DNA from 3 places in the Cellvibrio sp. ATLC23 genome. Region 3 is predicted to be linked to each of the others. Evidence: predicted binding sites of a transcription regulator. Region 3 holds the regulator's gene; each other region holds the start of a gene.
What was found. Region 3 encodes FNR, which switches genes on or off when oxygen is low (the NO sensors DNR and NnrR bind a similar motif). Its sites were predicted from a motif close to TTGATNNNNATCAA; they were not measured.
Positions count from the first base shown of each region.

Region 1 (5,761 bases), on a different contig from region 3:
TCATTTCGCAATTCGCCAGTTTGCAAACGATTGGCACCGACCCTTATATGGCGATGAACGCACTCAATTATGCTGGCAAAACCGGCTACTTTGAGGGTAAACGTATTAACCCACTCAAACCCAATTCACCGCGTTTTCAAGCGACCAGCCCGGTATTACCAGCTTTAAGTGCGGCAGTTGAAGGGGTATTGGTGGAGCCGGATCACGATAAATGGCTGGTTCGCCGCTGGGCAGAAAAACTCTACGACCTGATTAGTTCAATGTCCGACAACCCGATCAAAAAAACCGAGCGCCATTTGGACTTTGAGGTCGTCGATAAAGATAACCCCGCTACTCTCGCCGCTTACAAAGCACGCCCGCTCAATGGTATATGGGCTACTGCACCTTATTTACACAACGGATCTGTTCCAAGCCTATATGAATTGTTTATGCCCAGCTGCAGCGACGCCGAAATCGCCAGCGGTAAAACCTGTCGCCCCAATCGCTTCACCCTGGGCACCCGCGAACTGGATGTTATCAATGTGGGGGTTGTACAGCGCGATCCACAAGAGTTCCCCGGCCTGTTTGTGTTTGACACCAGCCTGCCCAGCAACTCCAATAAAGGCCATGAATATGCTGCCGGTATCACCCCCGTATTTGTACTGGATGACAGAGGCCGCCCGGTAAAAGATGCACAGGGCAAACCGAAAATGCAGATGCTGCAGCCAATCAACAGCCACCAGCGCTTGGCGTTAGTTGAATACTTAAAAACGCTGTGACACAGCCACAAGCTCATCGCCCGATTTTACCGCCGGGCGATGAGCTCTTGAGCAAACCGCACAGGTTTCACAATTGCTCACAACTTGCCGTACTTATTTCCACTAAATTACCCGCACCATACAAAATCACTGAACCAATCCTCCGCTTTGAGGGTCTTTAGCCCAGCTCGATGCAAGCGAGAGTCAAACCCCCAAGCTTCACCAGTGCCCGAATAATGCTGGCGATTTGATTGACACCAAGCGCCGCGACACACAGAATCACCGACCAGTTTTAAACCTCAGGAACATGCTGAATGAATATTGACCGTTTTTCACCGCTACTAAAGCGTACCACCCTGCTTCTCTCGTTGATGGCAGGCTCATTTTTACTGGCTGGCTGCGGCGGTGGCAGCGATAAAAAATCCTCGGCAAGCTCTTCATCTATTAGCAGCTCATCCTTACGCAGCAGCTTCAGTGCAGCCTCTGTACCGCCAAATGGTTCAGGTATTTGGCCCAGCGTAAAGGTAGAAGCGCAAACTCCCAAAGTGCTGACCTTCCAGTGGAGCGCAGTTGACGGAGCCACTTTTTATAAGCTTTATAAACACGATGCAGCGACCGGCGGTGTAGAGCAAGTGGGCGACGATTTGACCAACACCGAGACGACCGATGAAATCGGCGTACACGTGCACGATTGGGTCAACAATTACTATTACGTAGACGCCTGTAATGCCAGCGGCTGCCAAAGATCCAACCTGACCTTTACCGCGACCGAAATGATCAAAGCCATTGGCTATTTCAAAGCATCTAACGCTGAAGCCAATGATTTTTTTGGTTGGAGCATTGCCCTGTCCGCCGATGGCACTACCCTCGCAGTAGGCGCACCAACCGAAGACAGTAAAGCCATAGGTGCAAACGGCGACCAAGCCAACAATGACAGCACCAACTCTGGCGCGGTCTATGTATTCATTAAAGAAAACGGTGTATGGATTCAACAGGCCTACCTGAAGGCATCCAATACCGAGCAACCAGATTTAAACCCCGCCCGCATGCTGCCAAATGATCGCTTCGGTTACAAAGTTGCACTGTCCGATGACGGAAATACCCTGGCGGTATCGGCGCTACTGGAAGACAGCCCATCCTATGGTGTGAACTGTAATCAGAATAACTATGAAATAGTCATTAGCTCTGCCTCCTCATCAAACCCTTCTAGTGACTTGCTCGGAGCTGTGGATTTAAATGTAGGGGCTGTTTATATTTTTACTCGCTCTGAGAGTAACTGGTTGCAAGATGCGTATGTAAAACCCATTTTTTCCTTAGAACACGCGTTCAGTCGCCCCAAAGTTGAACTGCGCTTCGGTGAAACTATTGCACTGTCAGGCGACGGGAAGACTCTTGCGGTCGGCACTACGAGCGATTTTATTGCTAGAAGTGGTGTATTCAATTTCGGTAATAGCGCTAGCTCGTTCGACAGCACATCTTCAGTTAGCACATGCTTAGAGTTCTACCCATCCAGCAGCTCGTCCATCAGCAGCTCAAGCTCGAGCAGTTCATCGTCAAGCTCAAGTAAATCCAGCACTAGCTCATCATCCAGCACCAGCAGCTATTCCGGTGGAAGTGGCTCAGGCGCTGTCTATATGTTCCGTCTTAGAGAAAATGGCTGGGTCGAAGAAGCGCACGTAAAAGCATCTAACGCGCAACAAGGCGATGCGTTTGGTGCAAGCATTGCTCTCTCCACTGACGGCAACACCCTGGCAGTAGGCGCCATAGGGGAAGACAGTAATGCAACAGGTGTGAATGGCGATCAGGCGAACAATACCTGTTACTACCTCAACGAGTCAGGTTACGTGATTGAGCCGGAATGCAAAGAAGCTTCAAAAAATCGCATCCGCGATGTAATCAATAACGGCGCAGCCTATGTTTTCAAGCGCAGTGATCAAATGTGGATCCAAGAGACATACCTCAAACCAAGCAGTACCTTTATCGATACATTTTTTGGTTCCAGCGTCGATTTATCCGGTGATGGCAATATGTTGGTGGTGGGTGCGCCTGGAGACGCAAGTAAGTCGACAAGTATTAACGGAGAGACAACTCAAGAGATCGACTACGCAAATACTGGAGCTACCTATGTATTTATTCGATCCGGGACTGAATGGTCGCAAGAAGCCACGCTAAAACCATCAACATTAACTCATCATGATGGCATCAGTTTATTGAGCCGTAATGACGGAACTCAATACATTAAAGTGCAAGGTGGAGGCCAATTCGGCGGCAATGTGAGCCTCTCCCAAGACGGCAAGACCTTGGCGGTTGGTTCATTCCGTGAGTCAAGTAATGCCAAAGGCATTAACGGCGATCAAGGTGATACCAGCGCCGCGCGCTCTGGCGCCGTATTTGTGTTCAAACGCAATAACACAGTGTGGACACAACAAAGCTATGTTAAAGCTAGCAATACCGACAGCGACGACCGCTTTGGCGTGAACGTAGATTTGTCAGCGGATGGCAAAACTATGGCAGTTAGCGCGCACCGCGAAGCCGGCCGCGGTTATGCTGCCGCATCCAGTGGTGCCAGCACCAGCTCGGCAACGAGCAGCAACAGCTTAGATCAAAGCGACAACTCAGCTGATGCAGCCGGTGCCGTGTACGTCTACTAAATATCAGTAGCGGTAAAACAAAAACGGGATGCCATCGCATCCCGTTTTTTTTGGTTTTTATCGCCAATACAGCGCAAAACCCGCTTCATCTTTTGCCGCAACAAACCCCGCGCAGACCCACAAATCCCCCACGGCGACTAACTCATCGCCGCTAAATACCAGTGGCACCTTGTCGCGCAGCCAAGGCTCCAAGGCGTAGTCCTGCAGCAGTTTTTTTAATGTTTGCGAGTGCGCACGGCCTGCGGGTTTACAGCGTTCACCACCAGTGCGATAACGAATCTGCAATGCAGGTAAATCAGCCTTCAAACGCAGTGATGAATCATCGTTTGTTAATTCAAACTGCAGTTCCATTTCCGGCAATTGTACGGGTAGCAGATACAAACGCTGGCGATAGGTTTGCAGCGCGACATTACCCCAGCTGACGCGGGTTTGTGCATCATCGCGGCCATGAATAATTTGCCGCTCGATTTGCAGCCAATGCAATTGTTCAGGTGTGGTGTAATGCAGCGAACGCAACCAAAAGCGCAGCAGGTTTTGTTGGCGTGTTGGCGACAATAACCGCAATGTATCAAGCTCAATACTCTGCCCTACTCGCGCGGCCTGCGGCGCGGCGCGCCATAAATCCTCGCGCGCAAGCTCTTCCACAATTGCCTCTTGTTGTGCGCACAATTCTGCGGTCTGCTGCCATTTGCGTTTAAATTCCGGCCAGCGATCTTGCAACAGTGGCATCACCTGATTGCGCAAAAAATTGCGATCATAATCATCATCCAGATTGCTTTCATCATCCACCCACTGCAGTTGATGCACACGTGCATAGACCTCCAAATCCGCACGGGAAAAATGCAGCAGCGGCCGCACCAACAAACCCGCACCCAGCGCACGCACAGAGGCCATCGCCGCTAAACCACGGGGGCCGGTGCCACGCAGTAAACGCAGCAGCAGTGTCTCGGCTTGATCATTAGCGTGATGCGCCGTGAATAAAACATCATTAGGGGCAAGATTTTTTTCGAACACCGCATAGCGAATTTCGCGCGCCGCGTCTTCAATGCCTTTACCGGAATTTTCAACCCGCACTTTTTCAGCGTGAAACGGCACCGCATGCTGCGCGCAAAAATCGGCGCACTGAGCTTGCCATGCATTGGCATTGGGTGAAATTTGGTGATTGATATGCAGAGCGCGCAGCTGTACCGGCAAAGCCAATTGCGTTAACGCATGGAGCAGCACAGTAGAATCCAAGCCTCCGCTAAAACCGATCCACCAGATAGCGGATGGCGAAGTAATGGGAGGCAGATAAGTGCGTAATTGTTCAGCGGTAAAATCCATAAGAAAATCCAGTTAGAGCCGGCATTAAAGCCCAAAGCCACTCAAATAAAAACCCTGCCTTGCTCCTGCTTCGCATTGAGAGGCAAAATACCGCCCTTCTTTGTTATTGCGTCAGGCGACACTCCTTATGACCAGCATTCCCTACGGCCACTGGCCATCGCCCATTAGCGCCGAATTGCTCACCGCCCAAGGTGTGCGCATCAGCGAGCCACAAGCCGTTGGTGATTATGTTTACTGGCTGGAATCGCGCCCACAGGAAAAAGGCCGCAGTGCACTGGTGCGCGAATCAGGTGGCATACGTGAAGACTTGCTGCCTGCACCGCACAGTATTCGCACCCGCGCCCACGAATATGGCGGCGCGCCCTATCTCGCTACCGCCAGCGCCATTTTTTATGTGCTGGATAGCGACCAGCGAATTTATCGCTACGATCTGGCCAGTAATAAAACCCAAGGGCTTACGCCCGAGGGCGCTTATCGTTACGCGGATTTTTGTTACGACGCAGCACGCAGGCGATTAATAGCGGTGCGTGAAGATTGCACACAAGATGCACATCAACCCAGCAGCAGTATTATTGCGCTGGATCTCACCAGTGGCGAGATACATACCCTCGCACAGGGCGATGATTTTTATTCCAACCCACGCCTGTCGCCGGACGGAAATCAGTTCAGTTACCTGTATTGGAATCACCCCAATATGCCTTGGGATGGCACCGAGTGTGTGCTCGCGCAACTCAATCAACGCGGCGACATTATTAACCGCGCGGTGATTGCCGGTGGAATCACTGAATCTGTTTTTCAGCCGCAGTGGTCGCCAGCGGGCGAATTATTTTTTGTATCGGATCGCAGCAACTGGTGGAATATTTATCGCTGGACTGGCACAGAAGCTGAAGCCGTTTGTGTAATGGAGGCAGAGTTCGCCACACCACAATGGGTGTTTGGCATGAGTAGCTACGGATTTTTATCGGCGTACGAAATATTCTGCTGTTTTAGCCAAGAGGGATATTGGCAATTGGGCAGCATCGATTTAACCAGAGGCAAGCTGAAGATCAT
Region 1 is NZ_JBXUOS010000006.1:42,092-47,852, forward strand. Features, by position in the region: gene AC2CG4_RS11125 (di-heme-cytochrome C peroxidase) at 1-758, shown strand, start outside; gene AC2CG4_RS11130 (FG-GAP repeat protein) at 1,052-3,388, shown strand; gene tilS (tRNA lysidine(34) synthetase TilS) at 3,446-4,711, opposite strand; gene AC2CG4_RS11140 (S9 family peptidase) at 4,839-5,761, shown strand, end outside.
Region 1: AC2CG4_RS11130 (FG-GAP repeat protein) is a predicted target of FNR. The motif match lies at 985-998, and genes of this name have one in related genera.

Region 2 (5,761 bases), on a different contig from region 3:
ACTAACTTACTTCCCCTTCCTAAACCCTCACTAAAAGCACTTACAGTGCCCCGGTGCAGCGCAACCAAACTTCTTACCAACGCCAAGCCGATACCGAGCCCACCTTGAAATCGGTCGGAGGTACGTTTTGCTTGAGAAAACATTTCAAATACATGGTTCAGAACATCGGGTTCCATTCCGATCCCGTTATCAGTTACGGTGAAAACAACATGGGCGTTGTCGACCGTGATACTAAGCAAAATCTCACCTCGCTCTGGCGTGTATTTTGCGGCGTTATTAAGTAAATTCGCGAGAATCTGCACCAACCGTTTTTGATCGCCCAATACATACGCGTCACGCGTTGGGTGCTCAATATTGAAAACATGCTGGCGCGATTCCATCAGCGGGCGCACCTGTTCCACGGCATTTATCACGATTTCATTAACATCTATCGCATTGCTTTCCAAGTGGATAAGCCCACGGGATACACGCGATACATCTAATAGATCATCGATCAGACCAGTCATATGTTTAACCTGGCGAGAGACAATATCACTGGTCTTTCGAACGACATCCTGCTCAAGCGAAGGAGCCTTGAGTATTTCTGAAGCGGCACTGATGGGGGCAAGAGGATTGCGTAACTCATGGGCGAGCATGGCCAGAAATTCGTCTTTACGACGATCAATTGCGCGCATCTCATATTGACGGCGCCGGGCGCGCAAAGCAGCAGCAGCAGCACTCACCAAAGTCACACTATTCACCGGACGCTCAAGCAGAGTCAAGTTTCCCAACCCCAGATAACGACGCTTGTTAAACACAGTGTCGAACTCTTTTTTAGTCAATACCACAATGGGTAAATCGGACCAAGTTGGTTGATTACTAATGTAGGCATCAAGCAGTTTTATTAGCGCAGGAGAGAGCGCCTCATCCGCAATAAACAACGCACCCACTCCTCCTAATAAAATTTCTGCGACCTGCGCAGGCGCCGTACAAATTATCGATTCAATTGCATGTCGCTGAAGAAGTGAATGGATAAGGCTTGCGTCTTTGCCAATAGGAGCATAAATAACCACACAATCTTCCATCGATCACCCGACACCATTGAAGTGATATAAAGTTTCCATTTATTTTCCTGACTGCCATGGTGCATCGCTTGGGAGGATATCAAACAACTGCGGTATGCCGGTTAAAACCCCTTGGAATCCTTTAAGGACGGGACCGACATGCACACCGGTAGATTTGATGCTAAAACTACGCAATGTGGTCTCATGCGAGCTACCCCGTTTCTTAAATACCGATAGGGCTTTTTCGACGTTGCCACGAACTTCAAAATAACGTAACAACAAAACGTTATCAGCCATGTAACTAATATCCATCCCCGTTGTGGTTTCACCAACAATGCCTTGTTGCACACCAACAAGAAATGTCACTACTCCACGTTGACCCAAATAAGTTAATACTTCGTGCAAGTGCGTCGCTAAAAAACCGACTTCAGGCATAGCATTGAGATATCCGTTCAAACTGTCGATAACGATCACTTTTGCACCGCCATCTGCTGCCTTACAAACCAAATGGGTGAACTCACCTGGAGACATTTCAGCCGGATCAATTTGATGTATCTGTAGCAGGCCAGAATCATAAGACGAACGCAGTTCCATGCCGATACCTTGGCATCGGTTGAGCAACGTGTTAAAGGACTCTTCAAATAAAAACATCGCCGCCTTTTCACCTTGCCGCGTAACGGACATAACAAACTGTGTTGCGAGACTGGATTTACCAGTTCCTGGTGGCCCTGAAACTAATGTACTCGAGCCCGCCTCAATACCTCCGCCAAGTAATTCATCCAACGCAGACAGACCACTGGACACTTGACCGCGCGGTGTCAATTCACGGGTCTCTGCGGCTATGATACGCGGATAGACAATTACCCCGCCGGTAACGATCGAGTAATCATGAGGGCCTCGCCGAAAGGAAATACCACGATATTTCACAATACGAATCAAGCGCCGCTCAGCCCCGTATTGTGAATCGGTATGGTGCAGCGTGATTACACCGTGCGCCACGCTGCGCACTTGTTGATCACCGCGCAAGGCGGTTCTGTCATCAAGTAGAAGTGCAGTACAAGCACGCCGTGAAAAATACTGTTTTAGCGCAAGCACGTGGCGACGATAGCGTAGGGCATTCCCCGAAAGTAGCTGTAACTCGGAAAGCGAATCCAGAACGACGCGACTCGGATTAAGCTTTTCGATCATACTGAGAATCAAATTATTGGTTTCACCCAATTCGACTTCTGCAGGATGCAAAACGGTGTACTGATCGGCCGAATTTAATAAACTCTCTTCCGGAATGACCTCCTGCACCGTTACACCCTCCATAGAAAAGCCATGGGACTCAGCTACGGCCCGCAACTCCACCTCGTTTTCGGCGAGGGTGATATAGAGTACTTTCTCCCCCAACCGGGCGCCTTCAATCAGGAACTGCAGCGCAATGGTAGTTTTCCCCGAGCCGGGATCTCCTTCTAATAGATAAAGGCGCTCCTTGGTAAGTCCACCGCCAAGGATATTGTCCAACCCGACAATACCCGTAGAAACAAACGCTGTGCTTTCTGTATTTTGTGTCTTCATATACTTCCTTTCTGGGATGTTGGGAGAAAGCAACAATGCACTCAAATCCATCATTGCTAACAACGCTCATTCCAATTCGCATGTATCCGAACCTATCAGCCCAGCGTCACGAATATGGTAACCATCTTTTTTGAATAGCTCGCTATTGTCTGTACTGAAACATACATTCATTAGCGGTTGCCAAAAAAATCCTGTGCCCCCATTAATATCAATCCGAATCTCTGACTCAATGCTCAAATTTACGCTCTCGCGTGTCTCACTCATGGAGGCAGAGTAAAAAATGCACCTGACCAAAATCAAACAATTCTGTAATTTCAGATATTACTGAAAATTCAGGAATATCAATATGTCACAAAAACTCACCCCAATGATCCAATCCTGCATCCTTCACTTTGGCGAAATGGGTAGCCGTTGGGGGATCAACCGCACAGTCGGGCAGATGTATGCCTTGTTAGTCTTAAGCAAAGAACCTTTGTGTGCCGATGACATGACCGAGGCGCTGGGCATATCCCGCTCCAATGTGAGCATGGGGTTGAAGGAATTAATGTCATGGGAATTAGTGAAACTGCAGCATCGCCAAGGTGAGCGCAAAGAGTTCTACACGGCGCCGGGTGATGTGTGGGATATAGCCAAAACCTTAATCGAACAGCGTCGCAAGCGCGAAATGGACCCAACCTTAACCACACTGCGCAACTTGTTGATTGAAACACCGGCTAATGCTGAAGAGGAATACGCGCAACAGCGCATGCGCGAAATGCACGAACTGATCGAAATGCTCACCCTCTGGACGCAAGAAATTCAACGGTTGGATTCAGCACAGCTCGGCAAATTACTCAAACTCGGCAACAGTATCGGCAAAGTATTGGATATGAAAGACCGCCTGCTCGGCGGAAAAAAAGATTCTGCGAAATAATCTTCTATCGAGGTAAATCATGCTCGACCCTAGTGTAATCGACACCCTCATTCTCTCACGCATCCAATTTGCGGCGAACATTTCGTTTCATATTTTATTTCCTACCATTTCCATCGCACTCTGCTGGTTTTTATTTTATTTCAAAATACGTTACAACCGCAGCGGCAAAGAAGTCTGGATGCGTGCCTATCGTTTTTGGGTAAAAGTATTTGCACTGACATTTGCACTGGGCGTCGTCAGCGGCATCACCATGAGCTTTCAGTTCGGCACCAATTGGCCGGGTTATATGGAAACCGTAGGCAATATCGCCGGGCCATTACTCGGCTATGAAGTGCTGACCGCATTTTTCTTAGAAGCGACATTTTTAGGCATTATGTTGTTCGGGATTAACAAGGTGTCTAATCGCATTCACACTCTGGCGACTCTCTTAGTTGCTTTTGGCACCAGCATGTCTGCGTTTTGGATTATCGCACTTAATTCCTGGATGCAAACCCCTACCGGTTTTGAGATGCGCCAAGTCGGCGACACTATGAAGGCCTTTCCGTTGGATTGGTGGGCGATTATTTTTAATCCATCCATGCCCTATCGTTTAGCGCACATGTTGATTGCATCTGGTTTAACCGCTGCATTTTTAATTGCGGGAATATCCGCCTATCGCCTGTTAAAAGGCGACCACAAACCCGCACCACGCCTTGCACTTAAAACTGGCGCTATAGCGGCAGCCATATTAATTCCTCTGCAAATATTGTTGGGGGATATGCACGGCCTGAATACTCTGCATCATCAACCTGCAAAAATTGCGGCGATGGAAGCAGTTTGGCAAACCGAAAAAAATGTCCCACTCGTATTATTTGCAATACCGGACAAAGAAACACAAAGCAATAAATATGCAATCGAAATCCCCAACATGGCGAGTATTATTTTAACGCACACCACCGATGGCGAATTAAAGGGTTTAAACGAGTTTCCAGACGCACATCCACCGGTTGCGCCGTTATTTTTTGGCTTCCGAATCATGGTAGGAATGGGCATGCTCATGCTGTTAGTGTCATGGGTAGGTTGCTGGCAAATTTATCGCCGCAATGAAATATCGCCGCTGATGCTAAAGGTATTTGTAGGCATGACCTTCTCCGGTTGGATCGCCACACTCGCAGGCTGGTATGTCACTGAAATTGGCCGCCAACCCTGGCTCGTAACCGACGTCTTAAAAACAGCCGATGCAGTAACTAGTACCCCCGCCAGCAATGTCGGCACATCGCTAGCGATCTATTTAACCCTCTACGTGGTATTGCTGATCGCCTATATTCGCACCTTATTTGTGATGGCGAGAAAATCAGTTCTAGTAGATCGCCCGGAAGAAATCGATACGCTGCAAGAAAAACTCGTCGAAGAAAATTTGTGAGGAACAGATCATGACTGATATCAGCACCTTATCCGGCGAAGCATTTTGGTTGCCTGTTATTTTTATTGGCTTGATGGGACTTGCATTCTTTATTTATGCCATTCTCGATGGCTATGATTTAGGCGTGGGAATTTTATTGCCAAAAGATTCTGAAGAACAGCGTGACACCATGATCGCCAGTATAGGTCCATTTTGGGATGCCAATGAAACCTGGCTGGTATTAGGCATCGGCATTTTATTAATCGCCTTTCCGCTCGCCCACAGCATGATTTTATTAAATTTATATCTGCCAGTTACATTAATGCTCGCAGGCTTGATTTTGCGCGGCGTTGCCTTCGATTTTCGTGCGAAAGCGCCAGAAGATCACAAAACTTTATGGGATCGTGCATTTCAAGCAGGCTCTTTACTTGCAACGCTATCACAGGGCTATATGCTCGGCCTGTTTGTCATGGGGTTTGAAGATACAGTAGCAGCACACTTATTTGCCGCACTCAGCGCAATTTGTGTCACCGCGGGTTATACCTTTATCGGTGCCGCTTGGTTGATCATGAAAACCGAAGGAGATTTACAAAAGCGCGCAGTGTGGTGGGCGCGGCGCTGTGCATGGTTGATGGCACTGGGAATTATTGCTGTGTCTGTAGTAAACCCTTTAGTCAGCGGCGCCATTTTTGATAAATGGTTTGGCTCGCCGCTAATCATGATTTTATGGGTTATCCCAGTCTTTTGCTTTGTATTGTTTTTTATTGCAGACCGCTACTTAAGACGCGCACCTTACACCAATGATTTTGGCTGCTGGATTCCATTTTCATCTGCCGCGATGATTTTCCTGTTAAGTTTTATCGG
Region 2 is NZ_JBXUOS010000007.1:49,425-55,185, forward strand. Features, by position in the region: gene AC2CG4_RS12470 (hybrid sensor histidine kinase/response regulator) at 1-1,052, opposite strand, end outside; gene AC2CG4_RS12475 (ATPase domain-containing protein) at 1,104-2,603, opposite strand; gene AC2CG4_RS12480 (GbsR/MarR family transcriptional regulator) at 2,950-3,516, shown strand; gene AC2CG4_RS12485 (cytochrome ubiquinol oxidase subunit I) at 3,536-4,918, shown strand; gene AC2CG4_RS12490 (cytochrome d ubiquinol oxidase subunit II) at 4,929-5,761, shown strand, end outside.
Region 2: AC2CG4_RS12480 (GbsR/MarR family transcriptional regulator) is a predicted target of FNR. The motif match lies at 2,890-2,903, and genes of this name have one in related genera.

Region 3 (5,761 bases):
GCAGGGATTTCAAGAGGTATATCACCTTGAAGGTGGGATCCTGAAATATTTGGAAGAAGTGCCGGAAGAAGAGAGCTTGTGGCGCGGTGAATGTTTTGTGTTTGATAACCGTGTAGCGGTCAATCACAAATTAGAAAAGGGTATTTACGATCAATGCCACGGTTGCCGCTACCCCATTACTGAAGATGATAAAAAGTCAGAACACTATATGCTAGGTGTTTGCTGCCCACGCTGCTTCGATAAGCTGACCCCCGAACAAACCACTCGTTTTGCCGAGCGACAAAAACAAATCGAATTAGCCAAGCAACGCAATCAAGCGCACATTGGTGTATTGCCGCCTGAGCGTCAATTGCGTCGTGCGCAAAAGCTTGAGCATCGTGAAGAGCAGCGTCGGTTGTCGTTGGCTGCAGGTGGTGATAGATCTAATCGGTGACAAATAGTATTTAGCTATTTTGTCACACATTTACTTTATGCTTTAATGCTGTTTCCGTTAATAAATATCTGTGGTAGCTATGAATTTTGACGATTGGACAGCTGATATGGCTGCAGGCACGGCAACTCATGCCACTGGGTTTACTATTCGTATTGAAGGTAATCCAAAAGATCCTTCCGAAGTGTATCCCGGCAAGTTTCCAGAAGGGATGAGCTTTGTCGATCAGGCGCGCTTATTGCGTTCAGGGTTGGAATTTTTAGCCAAGTCAGGTGGAAGTGCGCTTAAATCCTGGCAATCCAGCCCGGTGCAGGATGCAAAATCAGAAGCGATTAAAGCCCGCGAAGAACTGGCAAAACGTTTCGCGGATCGGCCAGATAAGCCCCAGCGATCAGTGCTTTCACTGAAAAAGAATTCCTGACCTGTTGCAAGAAGCAGAGGCAGCATAAAAAAACCGGCGTAATCAGCCGGTTTTTTTATGCTTGTTAAGTCTTGTGAATTCTGGTTGCTACTAGCCAAGCTGTTCTTAGAGTAATCCACGTCTTTGTAATTCGAGATAGTGTGCATCAATCAGCTTGAAAAGTTCATCAAATTTGGCCGCCGCAGGTGCGATAACCATTTCCAGACTTTCAATTTCAGATTTCGGGCGGCGCATGATTTTGTGCAGCTCCTCGGCTGTTCCGGTCATTGCAGCTATTATTTTCTCGGTAGTCTCTTTGTCGCGGAAAATGCGGCCTTGTTCTGTTAACTCTAAATAATTATCGCACTCTTGCAGCCAATCTTTACGCTGCGAAATGAAGTTACGGATGTTCTTGGCGCCGCCACGGTGTGCGGTAGGCAGTTGTTTGTCGCGATAACTCTGCAGGCTTCTGCGCCCTTGCATTAAAAAATCCAGACCAGTCGATTTGCAATATTTGGCATTTAAGTAACTGGCAAACTTCACATTATTGGCTGTTTCTGCCTTGGTACGCTTACAGGCTTCATCGCAACTGAAGCTGACTTGGGATAGCGATAGCAGGGCAATGATCAAGAGGATTTTTTTCATAGGGGCTCACCGATTATTAAAGTTATATGAAAGCTGAACAACTGGACTGTGATATAAATCACTTTTAAAGATACGTCAAGTATTGTAAATAATATCGAGCTTGGATATAGCCATTAGTATTAAGACTAGGGGGTCACTGCGAAAATGCAAACATGAATCGATTTAATTGCCCAACAGGAAATAGGGTAGTGGTAAGGGGGCATTGGAGGAATTAGGAACGCGGCAGATAATAAGAAGGCAGCTCTCGGCTGCCCTACATCATAAGAATTAATATTATGTCTAGCTAAAAAAGCCCATTGGGTTTTTGCTGATAGCCACGCTAACAATATAACCAAATACAATTAGCGCGCTGATCCAAAGCGCTTTGCGTACACTGGGATTCGGCACTTTAAATGCCGCTATACCAAGGCCGATATAAACAACCAAGCCGACAATTTTGGCTATCAACCACGGCTGGCTGCCGGGCGACATACTCAGGTGCACTGCTAACACTATGCCACTAACCAATAAAATTGTACTGATGATGTGTGGAAGTATTTTTACCCACTTTTTGCTGAGCATGTTGGAGCTCATAAACAGCCACAATCCGCGCACAACAAACGCCAGTAGTGACAAGGCTACAAAAGTGAGGTGAAGGTGTTTAAGTGCTAAATACATGAGGTTTTCCTTTTTATCTATATTAAGTGGGGGCGCTAATCAGTGTGCTCAGGCTGCAGCCAGCGCTTTCCCAACCAACGCAAGCATAGCATCGGACAGGGGCAGTTTTAATGCGGCTGTGTGGCCTTTGTCAGACATTTTGTTCCAGGTTTTGCGAATGATATCGATAAGTTTTTCTTCGTCATGTTTACTGGCAAAGTCTTCCAAATAAAATTCAATAAATACCAAGCAGATAACATCCTCCAGTGCTTGCACTTCATTGTCTCGTTTTAGGCTGCGTTTCAGCAGTAAATCTTTCACGCGCTCAATCATGCTTGTGTCGTAACCTTCCTGGGCCATGATTGCACCGGCGATTTCTCCGTGCAGCTGCGCCAAATCCAAGCGCCATTTTTTATAGCCACTGCGATCCATCGGGTAATCACTGCGCGGACTTTTCCAGCGACAGATATGCTGGCTGCGCGCGGCGAGTTGCAGTGCTTCCGATGGCGCCTCACAAAAACGATGCAATTGCGCACTCATGCGCTGTGCATAAATCCATTCTTTGGCAACGGCTTTCCCATCGACAATCTCGGTATTGGGGTCCTGTAAATTGGCGGCATCAAATGCGGCGAGAGTTTTTTCTAATCGGTTTTGGTTGGTCATTAGGGGGGCTCGTGAATAGTTTTTTTGTTCTGTTTTAGTTGCCAGATTCGCCATTGGCGATACTGCGCAGCTTATCCATGTCATTAATTACAATTTCTTTTTTATCTACTGCAATCACATCTTGTTTTTGCAGGCGAGTGAAGATGCGGCTGACGGTTTCTATGGTCAGACCTAAATAATTGCCAATGTCGGTGCGCGACATGGGTAAGCGAAACGCATTGGCGGATAATTGACGACGGCTATTGCGGCTAGAGATGCTTAAGAGTAATGCGGCAATTCGCTCTTCTGCGCTACTTTTGCTGAGCAGCGTAATGATCTGTTGATCCTGAGTGATTTCGCGGCTCATTAATTGAAAAAAATGCCGCTGTAGATTAGGAATCTGCAAGCTTAATTCTTCCATGCGATTAAACGGGATTTCGCACACGGATGCTGTTTCGAGCGCAATAACGGAATTGGTATAACGATTGTCGCCAATGCCATCCATACCCACAATTTCACCTGGCAAATAGAATCCAGTGACTTGTTCTACGCCGTTATCGTTAATGGTAATAGCCTTAACAGCGCCAGAGCGGATTGCATAAACCGAATCAAAGAGATCATTAGCGCGATACAGATAATCGCCTTTTTGTAGAGGTTTACCGCGCTGAATAATACTGTTGAGCCGGTCTATATCATCAATGTGCAAGCTAATAGGCAAGCAGATAGTATTTAATCGACAGTTGCCGCAGCTTACTTTTTTATCGTGTGGGCAGTTGGAATCCTGGGATTTTACGATTGTGTGATTCATAGTCATAACACAGAAACCTCAAGGGACCCTTATCCCTCAAGTGGATTGGGCGGGGATAGGTAGATTAAGCGATTGTTGCAGCTTTGCCATGAGGGGTAAATAGTTGATTTACATCAAGGGTATGCTCAGTGGCTGTGCGCGCACCCTTGATGAAAGATTAGTCAGCCAACGCGAGTGATGAAGCGTTCTCTGTTTGAATCCACTCCTTCGCCATGGCTTTCGCCAAACTAAAGTCCGTTTTACCTGAGCCAAGCAGCGGCATGGCTTCGATCAGCATCCAGTCGCTGGGAATAGCGAGTGCGTTTAAGCCCTGTTTTAACACCTCGGTGCGAATTTCATCTTTTGCCACGTCGGCATTGGTGATGGCGATTAGGCGTTCGCCTTTTTTCGCATCTTCGATGGCCACTACAATGACATCGATCGCATCGTTGTTGATCGCTTTTTTCAAGGCGCTTTCCACCAGTGTTAAACTCACCATCTCGCCGCCAATTTTGGCAAAACGCGAATAGCGATCCTGAATGAATAGGAAACCATCCTGATCAATTACACCTTTATCACCAGTCACATACCAACGCATATCCTGTATTTCTTTTATGGCGCTGGCCGTTTTTTCCGGATTATTTAAGTAGCCCACCATCACTTGCGCACCGCCAATTAAAATCATGCCTGCTTCACCGGTGGGCAGTTCTTGAAATGTCACAGGGTCAACAATCATGCAGCTGGAGCCGGGCAGGGGCATACCCACTGAGCCGGGGCGATTACCCGCTTGCACCTGCCAGTATTGAGTATCAATTTTATCCGGCAGATTGACGCTGGCGACCGGTGTAGTTTCCGTTGCACCATACCCTTCGTAAATCGGCAAATTAAATTTCAGATTAAAGGCCGTGCGCACTTCCTCTTGCAATTTTTCTGCACCAGCAACAACAAGCCGTAAACTCTCTAACATCAATGGATGAATTTTGTGGTTGCGGCAATACAAACGCAGGAAGGTAGAAGTGCCGAATAAAACCGTTACGCGGTTTTGCGCTATAGCTTTCGCACTGCCTAACGCATCGGTTGGATCGGCGTGGCACACCATGGGTACTGCTTCCAGCAGCGGCATAAATTGCGTTACCGTTAAGCCAAATGCATGGAATAGGGGCAGGTTGGCCATTACTACATCTTTTTCTTCCACATTTAATACATCGGTAATTTGTTTAACATTGGCGATAATATTTTTGTGGCTGATCTGCACCCCTTTAGGAATTCCCTCGCTGCCGCTGGAGAATAAAATCACGGCTATGTCGTCTGCGTTCTGTTTGCGTGCCCAAAGTGCTTTTAGTGCAAATGCGGGAAGAATTTTAATTAATAGCAGGCGTGCGATTTTTTCGGCGGTAGAAATGCTGCCGGAAAAATCTTCCATGGCAATTACATTAACGCCTTGCAATAAATTGTTTGCGGGAATGCCTTTGTCTTCCAGTTTTTTCAAAAAGCGCGCCGAGGTAAATACGGTGTTGATATTTGCCTGCGCGAGTGCCGATGCAAACGCGCTTTGGCTTGCGGTGTAATTTAAATTGATCAGAGTTTTGCCGGTTAACACAACTGCGAGGTTGGTGAGTACACCCGCTGCGCTAGTTGGTAGGAGAACTCCGATATTTTGGTCGGGCAATTTTGCAATGCGGCTGGCGATTGCGCTGGCGCCTGCCAATGCGCGGTGCGCGCTCAGCTCGGTGCCCATGGTGTCGATTATTGCAAGTTGGTTGCCCATTTTTTTAGCAGCGTCAATCCAGCAGCGGCCAATGGTATCCAAACCGTCTACATATTCTTGCCAGGAGTGAATGGATAAATCCAATACGCGACGTTTGAGTACATCGGCTTTGGTTTCTTTGGACAAGGATTTGCCAAATGCGACGATCAAATCGCGTTTCAATAGCGGGCGGTTTTTATTTTTCAAATGGGCAGATGAACGGGAGAATTGGCTGCCCCATAAACCGCGCAAATAGAAGGGCACAATCACCACATCGTCATTGGCTTTTTCGCAGGCGCGCTCGTAACCGCGGCGAAATTCACCCAGGTGACCGGTGCGACTAATAGCGCCTTCAGGAAATAAACAAACGACTTCACCCTTATTTAAACTCTCGGCAACTGTATCCAGCGCATTGCGGCTCTGCGCACCGGACTCGATTGGAATACAGCCAAACAAATCGAAAAACCATTTCAA
Region 3 is NZ_JBXUOS010000001.1:581,790-587,550, forward strand. Features, by position in the region: gene trhO (oxygen-dependent tRNA uridine(34) hydroxylase TrhO) at 1-433, shown strand, start outside; gene AC2CG4_RS02350 (hypothetical protein) at 513-851, shown strand; gene AC2CG4_RS02355 (hypothetical protein) at 957-1,475, opposite strand; gene AC2CG4_RS02360 (SirB2 family protein) at 1,755-2,132, opposite strand; gene AC2CG4_RS02365 (DUF4202 domain-containing protein) at 2,181-2,774, opposite strand; gene fnr (fumarate/nitrate reduction transcriptional regulator Fnr) at 2,809-3,567, opposite strand; gene AC2CG4_RS02375 (acyl-[ACP]--phospholipid O-acyltransferase) at 3,719-5,761, opposite strand, start outside.